2 regions of the Pseudoalteromonas apostichopi genome follow, and region 1 is predicted to be linked to the other one. Evidence: predicted binding sites of a transcription regulator. Region 1 holds the regulator's gene; the other holds the start of a gene.
The links. Region 1 encodes sigma-54, which starts transcription at its own class of promoters, with help from an activator protein. Its sites were predicted from a motif close to GTTGGCACGNNNNTNGNNT; they were not measured.
Positions count from the first base shown of each region.

Region 2: QUE86_RS11825 (CsbD family protein) is a predicted target of sigma-54. The motif match lies at 6,454-6,472, and genes of this name have one in related genera.

Region 1 is NZ_AP028065.1:2,169,791-2,178,547, reverse strand. Features, by position in the region: gene QUE86_RS09800 (calcium/sodium antiporter) at 1-518, shown strand, start outside; gene QUE86_RS09795 (KpsF/GutQ family sugar-phosphate isomerase) at 522-1,493, shown strand; gene kdsC (3-deoxy-manno-octulosonate-8-phosphatase KdsC) at 1,497-2,048, shown strand; gene lptC (LPS export ABC transporter periplasmic protein LptC) at 2,045-2,599, shown strand; gene lptA (lipopolysaccharide transport periplasmic protein LptA) at 2,589-3,110, shown strand; gene lptB (LPS export ABC transporter ATP-binding protein) at 3,107-3,832, shown strand; gene QUE86_RS09770 (RNA polymerase factor sigma-54) at 3,950-5,446, shown strand; gene hpf (ribosome hibernation promoting factor) at 5,474-5,761, shown strand; gene ptsN (PTS IIA-like nitrogen regulatory protein PtsN) at 5,765-6,217, shown strand; gene rapZ (RNase adapter RapZ) at 6,218-7,063, shown strand; gene QUE86_RS09750 (HPr family phosphocarrier protein) at 7,079-7,351, shown strand; gene mgtE (magnesium transporter) at 7,563-8,757, shown strand, end outside.
Region 2 is NZ_AP028065.1:2,618,496-2,627,252, forward strand. Features, by position in the region: gene ettA (energy-dependent translational throttle protein EttA) at 1-83, opposite strand, end outside; gene QUE86_RS11805 (homoserine O-succinyltransferase) at 283-1,230, shown strand; gene QUE86_RS11810 (homocysteine S-methyltransferase family protein) at 1,220-2,287, shown strand; gene metH (methionine synthase) at 2,297-4,927, shown strand; gene QUE86_RS11820 (GGDEF domain-containing protein) at 5,137-6,177, shown strand; gene QUE86_RS11825 (CsbD family protein) at 6,218-6,415, opposite strand; gene QUE86_RS11830 (substrate-binding periplasmic protein) at 6,612-7,379, opposite strand; gene hrpB (ATP-dependent helicase HrpB) at 7,549-8,757, shown strand, end outside.

The sequences.
Region 1 (8,757 bases):
AAAACCAAGATGATCCTTTTGTCAGTGAAGCATGTGAAGATGTCCCGAACGACGTGAGCACAAAATCAGCCGTATTTTGGTTAGTCATCGGCATGATTTTATTACCTATTAGCTCGCATTTTTTAGTTGGGTCGGCGGTTGATATTGCAAAATATTTTGGTTTATCTGATCTCGTTATTGGCTTAACCATCATTGCCATTGGTACCAGCTTACCTGAGCTAGCAGCCTGTATTGCTGGGGTTTTAAAAAACGAAGACGATTTAGCACTGGGTAATATCGTTGGCTCAAATATCTTCAATTTACTCGCTGTATTACCACTTGCGGGCATTATCAACCCTTCAATTATTGACCCTTCTGCGGCAAACCGCGATGCACTTATTATGATTGCAGCAACCGTTGTATTGATGGCCATGTCATTGAACTTTAAAGGTGCTCGTCGTATCAATAGAGTAGAAGGTGGCTTCTTGTTAGTCGCATTTATTGCATATCAGGGCTATATTTTTAGCCAAATAGGATAATCAATGACACAACAAAGCTTTATCGCGCAAGGTAAGCGCGTACTCGAAATTGAAGCACAAGCCTTACAAGAAATTGAGCAATATATAAATCAAGATTTCGATAAGGCTTGTCAATTAATGTTCCAGTGTACAGGCCGTATCATTGTTATCGGTATGGGCAAGTCAGGCCACGTTGGTAATAAAATTGCGGCGACCCTTGCAAGTACTGGTACACCCGCATTTTTTGTTCACCCTGGTGAAGCAAGCCACGGTGATTTAGGCATGATCACTCATGATGATGTAGTGATGTGTATTTCTAACTCTGGTGAGACCAGCGAAGTACTAAGCATAATTCCTGTTATTAAGCGCATTGGCGCAAAGATGATTTCACTAACAGGCAATCCAGATTCAACCATGGCAAAGCTATCTGATGTCCATGTTTGCATTAAAGTAAGTAAAGAAGCATGCCCGTTAGGCCTAGCACCAACTGCTAGTACAACAGCAACATTAGTTATGGGCGATGCAATAGCCGTTGCGTTACTTGAAACGCGTGGTTTTACAGCTGACGATTTTGCACTTTCGCATCCTGGTGGCAGTCTAGGTAAACGTTTATTACTAACATTAGATGATGTTATGCACGCAGGCGATGCCACCCCAATCGTTAACGAAACGCAAAGCATTAAAGATGCGTTAATTGAAATGTCAGCCAAGGGCCTTGGTATGACTGCGGTAATAGGTGCAGACAAAAAGTTAGCCGGATTATTCACCGATGGTGATTTACGCCGTATTTTAGAGCAGCGCATTGATATCCATAGTACTGCTATTAGTCAAGTGATGACTCGTTCATGTACTACTGCGCGCCCTGACATGCTTGCAGCTGAGGCATTGAACATTATGGAACGTAAACGTATCAATGGTTTAATTGTGGTAGATCATAGTAATACGCCTATTGGTGCCCTTAATATGCAAGACCTATTAAAAGCAGGAGTTCTTTAAGCAATGACATTCGCCGAGCTTTACCAGCCTCTTAGCCCTGATGTGAGTCAGCGCGCACAAAAAGTAAAATTGCTAATCTGCGATATTGATGGTGTTTTTTCTGATGGCCGAATTTATTTAGGCAATGATGGCGAAGAACTTAAAGCATTCAATACAAAAGATGGCTTTGGTATTAAAGCGCTCATAAATAGTGGTTTTGAAGTGGCAGTCATTACTGGCCGCCATTCACAAATAGTTCAGCAGCGAATGACTAGCCTAACAGTTCAGCACATTTATCAGGGACAAGAAGATAAGCTAATTGCTTATCAAGAGTTAAAGGATAAACTGGGGCTAACTGATGAGCAAATTGCCTATATTGGTGATGATGGTCCAGACTTACCAGTAATGGAAAAAGTAGGGTTTGCTGTTGCTGTTAACGACGCACACCCACTAATTAAAAAGCTGGCTCATTACACCACATTATTACCAGGTGGCTTTGGAGCCGTGCGTGAATTAACTGATTTACTGATGTTAGAAAACGGTAAGCCGTTAACTAGCGATGGAACCAGCGCATGAATATAGCCCGTATTTTACTGAGTGTTGTTTTTGTTTGTTGCATGGTGTGGTTGTGGTATCCGTACTTTAATCAATCAGCAGACACAATAACTAGTGAAGACGAGATCATTGCAACGCCTGATTACACTGCGGTGGCGTTAAAGCAAACTGCTTATGACGAGCAAGGAAAAATCAGTCATAAAGTAGCTGCGGCTAAAATGGAGTTGTATCAACAATTAGGGTTTACCTTTTTTGAGCAACCTGTATTTACTATTTATGGCGACCAGCAGGTTTGGCAAGTAAAAGCCAAAGAAGCCACTTTATACGAAAATGATCAGCTGATTTTTGAAGGGGATGTAGTTGCTAAAAACTTAACCCATAACGGTATGATCGAAGATATAAAAGCAGAAAACATTAATGTCGACATTAATAAAATGACCATGTTTTCAAAGCAACCTGTAACACTAACAGGACCGAATTTAAAGATTACCGGTAAAGGCTTAAAAGCCGATTTAAAAACCGAAATTGTTGAGTTAACTAACCATACACGAACCATATACTATGACCAATAAACTGAAGAAATTACTCCTGATCCCAAGCTTATTGATTGCGTTTTCCGGCACCGCTGCCGAGCAAACTGGCGCACAAATTAGCATTAGCTCAGATCGCCAAGTTGGTAAACTAAAAGATGGCGTTGGCATATTTGAAGGTAACGTAGAGATCGTGCATGGTAATCGTCGTATTACAGCAGAACGTCTTGAAGCACACGGCGGTGATACCGAAGGTACAGTAGAGCTAATTATTGCAACAGGCAAACCAGCTTACTTCGAAGAAAAACAAACGGATGGTTCCGTAATGAGCGCCAGTGCTGAAGAAGTTCGTTATGATGTTGCGAAACGCTTCTTAACCTTAAACGGTGAAGCTGAAGTTACCCAAGCTGGTCAAAAAGTAACAGCGAAAAGCATTACCTATGATATGGCTCAGCAGCTTATCAGTGCTGAAAAAGACGAAAACTCATCAGATCGTGTACACACTATTTTAGTACCTGTTGAAAATAAAAAAGACAATAAAGGCCAACCATGAGCACATTAAAAGCAGAGCTTTTAGCTAAGAGCTACAAAGGCCGCCAAGTGGTTAAAAATGTCGGTCTGGAAGTTGAAGCTGGCAGTATTGTTGGCTTGCTTGGCCCAAATGGTGCTGGTAAAACCACGACTTTTTACATGATTGTAGGCCTAGTTCCGAGCGACAAAGGTAAAATTAGCATCGATGATAACGATATTACCCTTTTGCCAATGCACAGCCGTGCGAGGTTGGGTATTGGTTATCTACCGCAAGAATCTTCGATTTTTCGAAAGTTAACAGTTTACCAAAACTTGATGGCTATTTTAGAGACTCGTAAAGATCTAAATAAAACCACGCGGGAAGAAACTCTAAATAGCTTATTAGATGAATTTAGCATCCAACACATCCGTGATAGTCAAGGTATGGCGCTATCTGGTGGTGAACGTCGCCGCGTTGAAATTGCTCGCGCATTAGCCGCTAATCCTAAATTTATCCTTTTAGATGAGCCTTTTGCTGGTGTTGATCCAATTTCAGTGTTAGATATAAAGAAAATTATTGAGCACCTAAAAAATCGTGGTATTGGTGTACTAATTACTGACCATAATGTTCGAGAAACCCTTGATGTTTGTGAAAAAGCCTACATTGTTTCTCATGGGGAGCTAATTGCATCAGGCACACCTGAGCACGTATTAGCTGACCAAACTGTACGCGATGTTTATCTAGGCGAGCAATTTAGGCTGTAACCATTACGCCACCGACTAGAGCATCTGCTAGACTTATAACAATGACAATAAATCGATAATAACTTAACTGTCTTTGCACAGTTATCGATAACTTAAAAAAAGGATTGTTAGGGATACATGAGGCAATCATTACAGCTGCGCATGGGCCAGCAACTTACAATGACTCCACAACTGCAACAAGCTATTCGTTTGTTGCAGCTCAGTACATTGGATCTCCAACAAGAAATTCAAGAGGCGCTAGATAGTAACCCTTTACTTGAAGTGGAAGAAGCGGATTACAACGAAGAAAGCATCGGCAAAAATGAGCAAAAAGCTGAATCTGACGATGTGCAAGTCAGCGCTTCTGCAGACGAAGCACCTAGCGAATATGAACAAGAAAGCAGTGATGCTCTAAATAAAGACACTGTAAGTGACGATTTAGCCATGGATGTTACATGGGATGAGTACATGAGTGCCGCTCCATCAACATCATCAGGGCCAATGCCAGAAGATGAATCTATTTATCAAGGTGCATCGACCGAAACCCTTCACGAATACCTTATGTGGCAATTACAGCTCACTCCCTTTAGTCCGACTGATGAAGCGATTGCTGTGGCAATTGTTGAGGCTATCGATGACTCTGGTATTTTAACGGTAAGCTGTGAAGATATCGTCGAGAGCTTTAATCAAAATAGTGATGAAGAAGAAATCGAACTTGATGAAGTCGAAGCGGTCCTAAAGAGAATTCAATTGTTTGATCCTGTCGGTATTGGGGCGCGTAGTTTACAGGAATGCCTGTGTATTCAACTTCGCCAATTCGATGCAAACACGCCATATTTAGCTGAAACTAAAATGGTTTTATCTGAGCATATCGAATTATTAGCGAGTCGCGACTATCGAACTTTGATGAAAAAGACTAAGCTTAAAGAAAATGAGCTTAAAGAAGTAATGACGCTAATTCACAGCTTAAACCCTAAGCCTGCGGATAGCATAGTACGCGAAGAGTCTGAGTACGTCATACCTGATGTATCAGTGAAAAAAGTAAAAGGTCGCTGGGTGGTTGAGTTAAACCCAGATAGTATGCCAAAGATTAGAGTGAACAGCCAATATGCGGCTATGTCTCGCTCTGTTAAATCAAGTAGCGACAGCCAATTTATTCGCTCTCACTTACAAGAAGCAAAGTGGTTTATTAAGAGCTTAGAAAGCCGTAACGATACACTATTAAAAGTGACCAACTGTATCGTTCAACAACAACAAGCTTTCTTTGAGCATGGCCCAGAAGCAATGAAGCCGATGGTGCTAAATGATGTTGCTGAAATGGTCGAAATGCATGAATCGACGATTTCACGAGTAACAACGCAAAAATATATGCATACCCCTAGGGGTATTTTTGAGTTGAAATATTTCTTCTCAAGCCATGTCAGCACTGAAAATGGTGGTGAGTGTTCTTCAACAGCAATACGCGCTTTAATCAAGAAGTTAGTCGCTGCAGAAAACTCGGCTAAACCATTGAGTGATAGCAAAATTGCAGATATATTGGCTGAGCAAGGAATTAAAGTAGCTAGACGTACAATTGCAAAATATCGTGAGTCTCTAGCAATACCTCCGTCTAATCAGCGTAAGAGTTTGATTTAGACGTTTTACATAGAAGGAAAAATGCTTATGCAACTAAATTTAACTGGTCGTCATGTAGAAATCACTGATTCATTAAGAGACTATGTAAACACCAAGTTTGCGAAACTAGAAAGGCATTTTGACCATATTAATAATGTTCATGTCATTCTAGATGTAGAAAAATTAAGCCAAAAAGCAGAAGCAACTTTACATGTAAACGGAGGCGAATTGTTCGCTTCTACAGAACATCAAGATATGTACGCAGCCATTGACTCGTTGATCGATAAGCTTGATCGCCAAGTCATTAAACACAAAGAGAAATTAGCTCGACATTAAATTATGAAACTAAGTTCACTTACTAATCAGGACTGCAGCAAAGCTGCGGTCCTTTTTAATAGCAAAAAAAGAATTCTTGAATATATCAGCGAACTGGCTCACCAGCAGCTTCCTCATTTATCTCAACAAGATATCCTAAATGCTTTACTCAACCGAGAGAAGCTAGGTAGCACCGGTATTGGCCGAGGTATTGCTATTCCACATGGCCGAATGAGTGGCGCCGATGAACCTCAGGCGTTTGTCATAGTGAGTGAATCCCCAATCAATTTTGATGCAATTGATAATCGCCCTGTTGACATTTTCGTAGCACTCATCGTACCAGATGGTGACTCTCAGCTTCATCTAAAGACCTTATCAACAATTGCTGATAGACTTAAAGATAAAGAGTTTTGTAAACAGCTGCGTAGTGCTACTACCGATCAGCAACTGTTTCAGGTTATATCAGCAGAGGCATAAATGGAATTAATCATTATCAGCGGTCGCTCAGGCTCAGGTAAATCGGTCGCTTTACGAGTACTTGAAGACTTAGGTTATTATTGCGTTGATAATATTCCAGTCAATTTACTGCCTTCGCTCGTGCGTAGCGTATCAGATAACTACGATAAAATAGCGGTCAGTATTGATGTGCGTAACCTTCCAAAAGAGCAGCAAGAATTTAATGATATTCTTGAGTACCTTCCTGGTTTCGCAAATCCAACACTTTTTTACTTAGACAGTGATGACCAAACCCTGATAAAACGCTTTTCAGAGACTCGTCGTTTACACCCATTATCCATTGATTCTTTGCCACTTGATCTGGCTATTAAACAAGAAAAAGTCTTACTCGATGTGTTGATCACTCGTGCTGATTTTATGATTGATACCACAGATCTCAGTGTTCATCAGTTAGCAGAATCAATTCGCGAAAAGATTTTGGGTAAAAAGGATAAAAAACTGATTATCACTTTTATGTCTTTCGGCTTTAAACACGGTATTCCAAAAGAAGCTGATTACGTATTTGATGCACGTTTTTTACCTAACCCACACTGGGAACCTGATTTAAAGCCGCTAACGGGTCTAGATCAACCAGTAAAAGATTACTTAGCTAGCCACAGCATAGTGCAAAAGTTCACATGGCAAATTCAAACATTTGTACAAACATGGCTACCACATTTAGAGCGTAACAACCGAAGTTACCTTACCATTGCCATTGGTTGTACTGGTGGCCAACATCGCTCTGTTTATTTAGCGCAAACAATTGGTGAGAGTTTTGCTAAAAGCCATGACAATGTAAAAATTCGCCACCGTGAACAAGACATTTAATTAGGCACTATTATAATGCGCGCTGAAGATACCTTTTTAATTCAAAACAAACTCGGCTTACATGCTCGCGCAGCCACTGTTTTAGCCCAATTAGCACTACAATTTGATGCTAAAATTACGCTTTATCAAGACGATAAAGAAGCTGAAGGTGACAGCGTATTGGCGTTAATGCTACTTGAAAGCAGTCAAGGTAAAGAAGTTAGAGTCGTTTGTGAAGGCCCTGATGCTGATGCAGCATTAACTGCAATCGGTGAATTAATCGCACAGCGCTTTCACGAGCAAGAATAGCATTTGCTAAGCCTTCAAGATTTACGGTAAACTTAATTAGGATATTTGAAATTCCCTTTAAATATCCTACTTTTATATCGCTCGCTTTTCTAAGTTGCAAAACTCTTAATAAATTTATCACAGTGCGACGATATCTCTGCAAATACACCACAAAGCAACTATGCTGTATTTGCTCAGCCTATATAAACTTTTTTCAGTTGTAAGGACGCCAATGCCAGAAGCCTTTGAACAAGATTACCCACTACAACAACTCAAACAAGTGACCAAGTCACTCAATAGTGGTCAATTTGTTCAAGTGCGCGGTATGTTAGCCAAAACGGCGCCTTGTGATACAGCCCTTTTACTTGAGTCTTCTCCCCATAAAATTCGTCGTATGCTTTGGCAGCTGGTTGATCCAGATGTGCGTGGTGATGTTCTAGAAGAACTGTCTGAAGATGTACGTCTTGGTATTATTGCGCAGATGGAACCTGAGCATATTGCTGCCGCCACCGAGGACATGGACGACGATGACTTAGGTGAGGTTTTACGTAGCCTTCCTGATACCGTATATCAAGACGTAGTTAGTGCAATGGACTCGCAAGATAGAGAAAGGGCTACTCAGGCACTTTCTTATCAAGAGCGCTCTGCCGGTGCCTTGATGAACAGCGATACGGTAACAATTCGCCCAGATGTTACTTTAGATGTAGTGCTACGCTATTTACGCCTACGAGGTGAGCTACCAGAAGGCACTGATGACTTATACGTTGTTGATAAGCATAACTGCTTCCTAGGAGCACTTTCGTTAACTACACTGCTGACAAGCCCATCTGATAAAATTGTTCGCGATTTAATGGATGAAGATTGTGAGTCTATACTTATTTCAATGGATGAAAGTGATGTAGCACAACTTTTCGAACGTCATAACTGGATTTCAGCCCCGGTTGTTGATGACAACGCACACTTGCTAGGTCGTATTACCATCGATGATATCGTTGACGTAATCCGCGAAGATGCTGAACATAGCATGCTAAGCCTCGCTGGTCTTGATGACGAAGAAGATACCTTTGCGCCAGTGCTAAAAAGTTCGCAACGTCGCTCTATTTGGCTTGGAGTTAACTTATTAACCGCATTGCTAGCAGCAATTGTGGCAAGCTTTTTTGAAAATACCTTAGCAATTTTGCCTATTTTGGCAGTACTCAATGGTATCGTACCTTCAATGGGTGGCGTTGCAGGCAGTCAAACTTTAACACTGGTTATTCGTGGTATAGCCGTTGGCCATATTAATCAAACTAACCAACGCTTCTTATTACTCAAGGAATTAGCGATTGGCGCACTGAATGGCGTTATTTGGTCGATATTAATTGCCGGTGTTGTTGCCCTATGGCAATGGGACTTTAAGCTCGGTGCAGTATTAGCCTTTGCAATGT
Region 2 (8,757 bases), 450 kb from region 1:
ATATCTTTTAAGATAGTGCGCTTAGGTGGCACAACCTTAGAAACTCGACTCATCGAGAATATAAACTTATCTGGTAACACCATGAAAGGAGCCTTCAATTTATAAGAAAAATTAACAGCGTATATTGTAGAGGCTCTGTCGCGTATACGTCAACGAAACAGGCTTTTATGGGCTTTGCTTTCAAACAAATAAAATTCATTTGGACATCTAAACATCTAGAGGTTGAAATTTCTAACTATCCGTTCATAATTAGCAGTCAGATAAGTATGCTCGGAGCCAGCTATGCCCATTACAGTAAAAGATGAATTGCCAGCCATTGCAAAATTACGTCAAGAGAACGTGTTTGTAATGCCAAAAAGTCGTGCTAAAACGCAAGAGATTCGTCCAATGCGTTTGGCTATCTTAAACTTAATGCCAAACAAAGTTGAAACCGAAGTGCAATTTATTCGATTATTAGCTAACTCACCGTTACAAGTTAATGTTGAGTTGCTGAGGTTGGATACTCATCGCACGAGTAGTAACTCTGAGCAGCATATGGATACTTTCTATCGTTATTTTTCAGAAGTGAAAGATAATAACTACGATGCCATGATCATAACAGGCGCGCCGCTTGCTCATTTAGAGTATGACGAAGTTGCTTACTGGGATGAACTAAAAGTTATTTTAGATTGGGCAGAGCAGCATGTTACGTCTACGTTGTTTTCGTGTTGGGCGGCCCATGCTGGGCTTTATCATCACTATGGTCTGAAGCGTGATCTGAAACCAAATAAACTCAGTGGCGTATTTACCCATAAAAGTTATTTTGATCATGCGGCACTTACCCGAGGCTTTGATGACACCTTTTTAGTGCCACATTCTCGCTATGGTCATATTGATATCGAGAAGATCAATGCCTGCGATGAGCTGGTTGTGTTAGCAGGCTCTGAGCGAGTAGGTGCCTATTTAATTAAAAATAAATCAGGTAGCCAAGTATATATTACGGGCCATCCAGAGTACGATGCCCATACCCTAAAAGGGGAGTATTTGCGTGACCAAGAAAAATCAGCTGATGCGCCTAAGCCAGAAAACTACTTCCCTGACGATAACCCAGATAACGAACCGTCGAAAACGTGGCAAAGCCATGCCTTTTTATTGTTTTCGAATTGGTTAAACTATTATGTGTACCAAACTACACCGTATGATATTAACTTAGTTAGCCAAGATGTAAGGACTAACAACTATGCCGAGTAATGCAGTGAATAAACGCGAACAATTAACCGAGGCGCTAAAACAGCGAATTTTAATCCTCGATGGCGCGATGGGCACCATGATCCAAGAACATAAATTAGAAGAACAGGATTATCGCGGTGAGCGCTTTAAAGACTGGCATGTACTTATTAAAGGCAATAACGACTTATTAAGCCTGACTCAGCCAAAAATCATTGCTGATATTCACCGTGCTTACTTAGAAGCCGGTGCCGATATCATCGAAACCAATACTTTTAATGCCACGACTATTTCGATGGAAGATTACGACATGGCTAGCCTTAGCCGCGAAATCAACCTAGAGTCAGCTAAGCTTGCACGCAGCGTATGTGATGAGTTTGAAGCAAAAGATCCAAGCAAGCCTCGTTATGTTGCAGGCGTACTTGGACCAACATCAAAAACCTGTTCTATTTCGCCAGATGTAAACGATCCCGGTTATCGAAATATCAACTTTGATAAGCTGGTGGCCGCGTATGTTGAGTCAACACTTGCACTTATGGAAGGCGGTGCTGACCTTATTTTGATTGAAACTATCTTTGATACGCTTAATGCAAAAGCTGCTTCGTTCGCTGTGGAAGAAGCATTCGAACAGGCTGGTCGTAGTTTACCTGTGATGATCTCAGGCACCATTACCGATGCCTCAGGCCGTACTTTATCAGGCCAAACAACAGAAGCATTTTATAACTCAATTCGCCATATTAAGCCGCTATCAATCGGCCTTAACTGCGCCCTTGGCCCTGACTTACTGCGCCAGTATGTTGAAGAGTTATCCCGTGTTTGTGAAACCTTTACCTCGGTGCATCCAAATGCAGGTTTACCGAACGAGTTTGGCGAATATGATTTAGAAGCCCCTGAAATGGCAAAAGAAATTATTGATTGGGGCAAGTCTGGCTTTATCAACATTGTAGGTGGTTGTTGCGGCACCACACCGGCTCATATAAAGGCGTTTGCGAAAGGCCTTGAAGGTGTTAAACCTCGCCAATTACCTGAGCTTGAAGTGCGTATGCGCTTATCGGGCCTTGAAGCGTGTAACTTAAACTAGGAAACCGACATGACTGACCAAATTGCTGTATTTACTAACGTCGGTGAGCGTACCAATGTAACAGGCTCGGCTAAGTTTAAACGCTTAATCATGGAAGAAGATTACGAGACTGCCCTCGATGTTGCCCGTGAACAAGTAGAAAATGGTGCGCAAGTGATTGATATCAATATGGATGAAGCCATGTTGGATTCGAAAGCTGCGATGGTAAAGTTTTTAAATTTAATTGCATCAGAGCCTGATATCTCAAAAGTACCTATCATGGTCGACTCATCGAAATGGGACGTTATTGAAGCAGGCTTAAAATGTATTCAAGGTAAAGCCATTGTTAATTCAATTTCACTTAAAGAAGGTGAAGAACCGTTCATACGGCAAGCCAAAATAATAAAACGTTTTGGTGCCGCTGCGGTTGTTATGGCGTTTGATGAAGCCGGTCAAGCTGAAACCGCTGATCGTAAGTTCGAGATTTGTCAGCGTAGCTACAAAATACTTGTTGATGATATTGGCTTCCCGCCAGAAGATATTATTTTTGATCCAAATATTTTTGCTGTAGCAACGGGCATTGAAGAGCACGATAATTACGCTGTTGAATTTATTGAAGGTACGCGTCGAATCAAGCAAGGCTTACCGCACTGTAAAGTGTCGGGCGGTGTATCGAATGTGTCGTTTTCGTTCCGTGGTAACAACCCAGTACGCGAAGCTATCCACTCAGTGTTTTTATACCATGCGATTAAAGCGGGTATGGATATGGGTATTGTAAATGCTGGCCAATTAGCGGTTTACGACGATATCCCCGAAGAGCTGCGTAAAGCAGTGGAAGATGTGATCCTCAATACCGACCCCGGTGCAGGTGAGCGACTTGTTGAACTTGCACCAAAATACTCAGGTATGGCCCAAGCAGAAAAAGTTGAAGATTTAGAATGGCGTACATGGCCTGTTGAAAAGCGCCTTGAACACGCGCTAGTAAAAGGCATTACTGAGTATATCGACGAAGATACTGAAGAGTGCCGTAAGAGCAAAGCTAAGCCGATTGAAGTTATCGAAGGCCCGCTTATGGATGGCATGAACGTAGTGGGTGACTTATTCGGTGCGGGTAAAATGTTCTTACCTCAGGTTGTTAAATCTGCCCGTGTGATGAAGCGTGCCGTTGCCTATCTTGACCCTTTCATTGAAGCTGAAAAAGAAGAAGGCGCAACGAACGGTAAAGTGGTTATGGCAACCGTTAAGGGCGACGTGCACGATATTGGTAAGAATATCGTAGGCGTAGTACTGCAATGTAATAACTACGAGGTCATTGATCTTGGTGTGATGGTGCCGGCAGAGAAAATTTTGCAAACCGCTATTGACGAGAAAGCCGATATTATTGGTTTATCAGGGCTTATTACTCCATCGCTAGATGAAATGGTGCATGTGGCAAAAGAAATGACTCGCCGTGGTTTTGAATTACCGCTACTGATTGGTGGTGCAACAACCTCTAAAGCGCATACCGCGGTTAAAATTGAGCCGCAGTATGATAAAGGTGTGGTTTACGTAAATAATGCTAGCCGTGCTGTGGGTGTGGTCTCTAATTTATTGTCTAAAGAATTAAAGCCAGCTTTTTTAGAGAAAACTAAAACTGAGTATGAAAAAGTACGTGAACAACAAGCACGTAAAAAGCCGCGCTCAAAACCAGTTACTTTACAGCGTGCTCGCGACAACGCTGTAAAACTCGATTGGGACAACTACACGCCACCTGTACCGAAAAAGCTGGGTGTGACTGAGTTTAAAAATGTTTCGATTGCGACGTTAAGACAGTACATCGACTGGACACCTTATTTCATGACGTGGTCAATTGCTGGCAAATACCCACGTATTCTTGAAGATGAAATTGTCGGTGAACAAGCAAAAAGCTTATTTGCTGATGCCAATGCAATGCTTGATGAGCTTGAGCAAACAGGTGCGCTACAGCCACTAGGTGTAATTGGTTTATTCCCAGCAAACCGAGTAGGGGATGACATTGAGATTTATACCGATGAGTCACGTACAACGCTTTTAACTACATCGTGTCATTTGCGTCAGCAAACGGAAAAAACCGACTTTGCTAACTACTGCTTAGCTGATTATATTGCGCCAAAAGGCACCCCCGATTACTTCGGGGCCTTTGCGGTAACTGGTGGTCTTGAAGAAGATGACCTTGCCGATGCCTTCGATGCTAAGCAAGATGATTACAATAAGATCATGGTTAAAGCAGTTGCAGACCGTTTAGCAGAAGCCTTTGCTGAGTATTTGCATGAGCAAGTGCGTAAAGAGTATTGGGGCTATGCGGTAGATGAGAATCTATCGAATGACGAACTTATCCGTGAAAACTACCAAGGTATTCGCCCAGCGCCAGGTTACCCTGCCTGTCCTGAGCATACAGAGAAGAAGAAAATTTGGCAGTTACTCGATACCGAGCAGCGTATTGGTATGAAGCTAACCAGTTCATACGCAATGTGGCCGGGAGCTGCTGTATCTGGCTGGTATTTTTCTCATCCTGAAGCTAAGTACTATGCTGTGGCGCAAATTCAAAAGGATCAGGTTGAAGATTATGCCAAGCGGACCAACATGACACTTGCAGAAGCTGAGCGTTGGTTGTCGCCTAATTTAGGCTATGAACCTGAATAGTAGTTAGTTATTAGCTTTAAATTTTAAATGAAACGAGCCAAATCTGGCTCGTTTTTTTACTGCTATATTGCCATTATTTTGTGCCCATTTTTTGATCATACTTTTTTATCTTTAATGCATTTTCATAGCTTAATTATTGGTAATTTCCTTCTAATTTAAATATTTGTGTTAAAGTTATTGAGGTTGAGCAAGGAGTCTAAGGTGGAATTGTGATTGATACTGTGAATGCAAGCGAGAGAGATAAAGCGCGATTCTTACGCGTATTTGCATTTATTGGTGCAGTGACCTCTTTGTTGATGTCGGTCACAAGTTATCAAGATGGCTACATCGCGTTGAGTTATTTATTAATTGTTGGCGTTGTAATTTTTGCTTTGCCTTTTTTAATAAAGGGGCGTGATCAATTTATCTCAGTACTCATGCTATACGCACTTTATGCAATGATGTGCTTCTTAACTGTCTCGGGTGGCAGCAATGGCACAGGGCCGTTATGGCTATTTATTGTATCTCCCGTGACCTTTTTTATTCGTGGCTTAAAGCGCGGTGCCTTTGATCTTATATTACTCGCCATTATTATCTCGGTGCTTTTCTACTTTACCGATCAATTAGGTTATTACAGTTATCCGAGCTACTACTTTCCTACACGGGTCATGCTGTGTTTCTCGATTTTATGTATTTTGGCCGGCTTCTACGAATATTACCGTAATAAATACAGTTTGCAGTTAATGGAGCAACTTAAGCTTAATCAAAAGCTTGCTCGCACAGACGCGATGACAGAACTCGCTAATCGTCGCTATGCAACAGAATGTTTGCAAGATGAGCGCTTTGGTGAAGGGTCAGTGTTTTTACTGATGGATGTAGATAACTTTAAGCAGATAAACGATACCTACGGACATCAAGTGGGCGATGAGGTGCTGATATTTTTTGCTGATGTATTTAAAAAAGTGTGCGCAGAAGGAGATGTTATTTCCCGTTGGGGGGGCGAAGAGTTTTTAATTGTGATCCCGACAGGCTATGAACTTAGGGCCAGAAAAGTAGCTGAAAAAATACATAAAAAACTCGCTGAAAAGCCATTTAAGAGTGGCCAGCATCGTTTTCATGTCACCTTAAGTATTGGCTTGTACGTGCGCGTTGCTGGTGAGAGCATGGATCATTGTTTAAACATTGCCGACAAACGGCTATACCGTGCTAAATCACAAGGTAAAAATCAAACGGTCGCTGAAGTAGATTTAGCAAAGCATGAGCCAGCTTAAAATATAAAGCCGCAATAAGCGGCTTTATTGATTGCTCAAATTAATGGCCTTTTTCAAAGTCGCTGACTTCACGCTCAGCTTCTTCTTTCGATTTACCGTATTTTTGCTGAAGCTTACCAACCAGCTCTTTACGGCTACCTTCAATTTTATCTAAATCATCATTGGTAAGGTCACCCCATTTACGTTGTGCTTTACCTTTAAGCTCTTTCCAATTGCCTTCTAAACGATCGCTGTTCATCATAATCTCCTTACTTTGTTAAACATTCACTTTAATAAAAGCAATCGCTGTACCATATGTTTTATTTGGTTAAATTGTTGATTAGTAGTTGTTTTATTTTTATGATAGTAAGAAGGGAGGATAGAAAGTTGCAATTACTACGTAGTTTTTAAAGAAAGTCTGTAAAATTTTCTGTTCCGGTAGTGCTTTATGCTGCTCAGTGACTTTTAGATGTATAGCGATTTATTATACGTATATATTCTTCAGTTGATTTGAGCTTACGTAAGCTCTCGTTAAATAGGTCTCTTAAGGCTTCGTCACGAAATAAAAAGCCGTTCGAATTCTTGCCAAATAATGCAAATCGTTGCACTGGTTCAGAGACATCAATTTCCCCCTTGATGTTAATTAATGCTCGGTAATAGTCAAAAATTTTACCGTCCATCTGGATCACCTCATAGCGCTTTCGATACAAAAGTTGAACTTGTGCTAATTGATCATAAGTTTCTGCGTATTGTGGATTTTCTCTGGCCATTACTTGATATTCTGGCGAGAGTAATTCTTTAGCACCTTGCCATGAAAGAACACTAAAGTGTTTTAATTGGCCAATAGAATTAAGCTGAAGGTTTTGCTTGGTTAGGCTAAAAGCAAAGTTCTCATAGCTGTAAGCAATATCTGAAAAGTAGCCGCTCATTCTATGAGTATCGATAACTTTTTCATTTATATCATAAACAACATCAACTAAGTTTTCATTGTATAAAGTGATCCGTCTTGCATAGGGGACGTAGACGAATTGTATTTGATAACCATGTGCACCGAGTGTCGCGCGAAGCAAGTCCGGAATAATGCCGGAGTTGTCTTCAACCATTACCCAAGGCGGCATGGTATTTCCAAGTGCTACCGTAATTTTTTGCTGACTAAACGCATTTTGAAACGGCAAAACCAAAAGTAGCAAGGTGATTAAAATGTGAAAGTAAATCCTGAACAAGTTAATTCCTTATCCTGATTTTTGTTTGGTTGCTTAATCAAGAATAAGCCTAAATAGGCAGAATGCAATGTTTTCACTTGTAAAGCTCGATACAGGAAATAAGCCTCTATTCATCGCAACTTTTGATTTTTTGATACAATGCGCGAAAAGAAAGTAAGAGATACCTAACGTGCTGCCAGTTCAAGATATTTATCAATCCCTGTTAACCACATTACAGAGTAACCCTATGGCCTTATTGCAAGCGCCACCGGGAGCGGGTAAATCAACATGGCTGCCTCTTACCTTGATGCGCGAAGGGCACTTTAAACGCATTGTAATGTTAGAGCCAAGACGACTCGCCGCTCGCAATATTGCTCAGTACTTGGCAAGTCAGCAAAATGAAAAAGTCGGCGGAAGTGTCGGCTTACGTATTCGTGGCGAATCAAAAGTAAGCGCTGCAACAAAGCTCGAAATAGTCACCGAAGGCATGCTGACGCGTATGTTACAAAATGACCCAGAGCTAAGTGATGTTGATTTACTTATATTTGATGAATTTCACGAGCGCTCAATTGCTGCTGATACAGCTTTGGCATTTGCCCTCGAAACACAGGCGGCACTTCGCGATGATTTAAAAATTTTACTGATGTCGGCAACCTTAGACGGCGATCGTTACAGTGACTTTTTTAGCTGCCCTATTATCTCATCTCAAGGGCGAAGCTACCCCATTGATGAAGTGTATATTCCACTTAAAGACGAAAGCCGCTGGCTTGATGATATACCCGCCGTGATAAAACAGGCGCTTAGTGAGCAAACGGGTAGTGCTTTAGTATTCTTACCAGGACAGCGTGAAATCATACGCGTTCAGCAATCCCTAAACGATTTAGCTGATAGTGTCGAAGTATTTAGCTTGTATGGTGAGCAAAATAAAAACGAGCAACAAGCTGCTATAGCGCCAGCTAAAAATGGCAAACGCAAAGTGGTATTAACCACCAATGTGGCTGAAACCAGTTTGACCATTGAAGGAATACGCATTGTGGTTGATAGCGGCAAACGCCGTGCTGCTAATTTCAATTTAAAAACCGGTGTCACTGAACTTGTTACTCAAAGTATCTCTCGTTCTTCAGCTATACAGCGCGGTGGTCGTGCTGGACGAATTGAGCCGGGGGTTGTGTATCGATTAGGCTCTAAGCAAACCTTTGAGCGCCGTAACAGCCATGATGCGCCAGAAATTCTTACCAGTGATATTAGTCAGTTGTTATTAGAGACAAAACAGTGGGGGGCATCACTTGCTGAGCTAAGCTTACTCGACCCACCAAGTAGCCAGCAAATTAAGCAGGCAACGGCACTTTTGAAAATGCTCGAAGCTATTGATGAAAATGAAAAGCTGACCTCGCTTGGC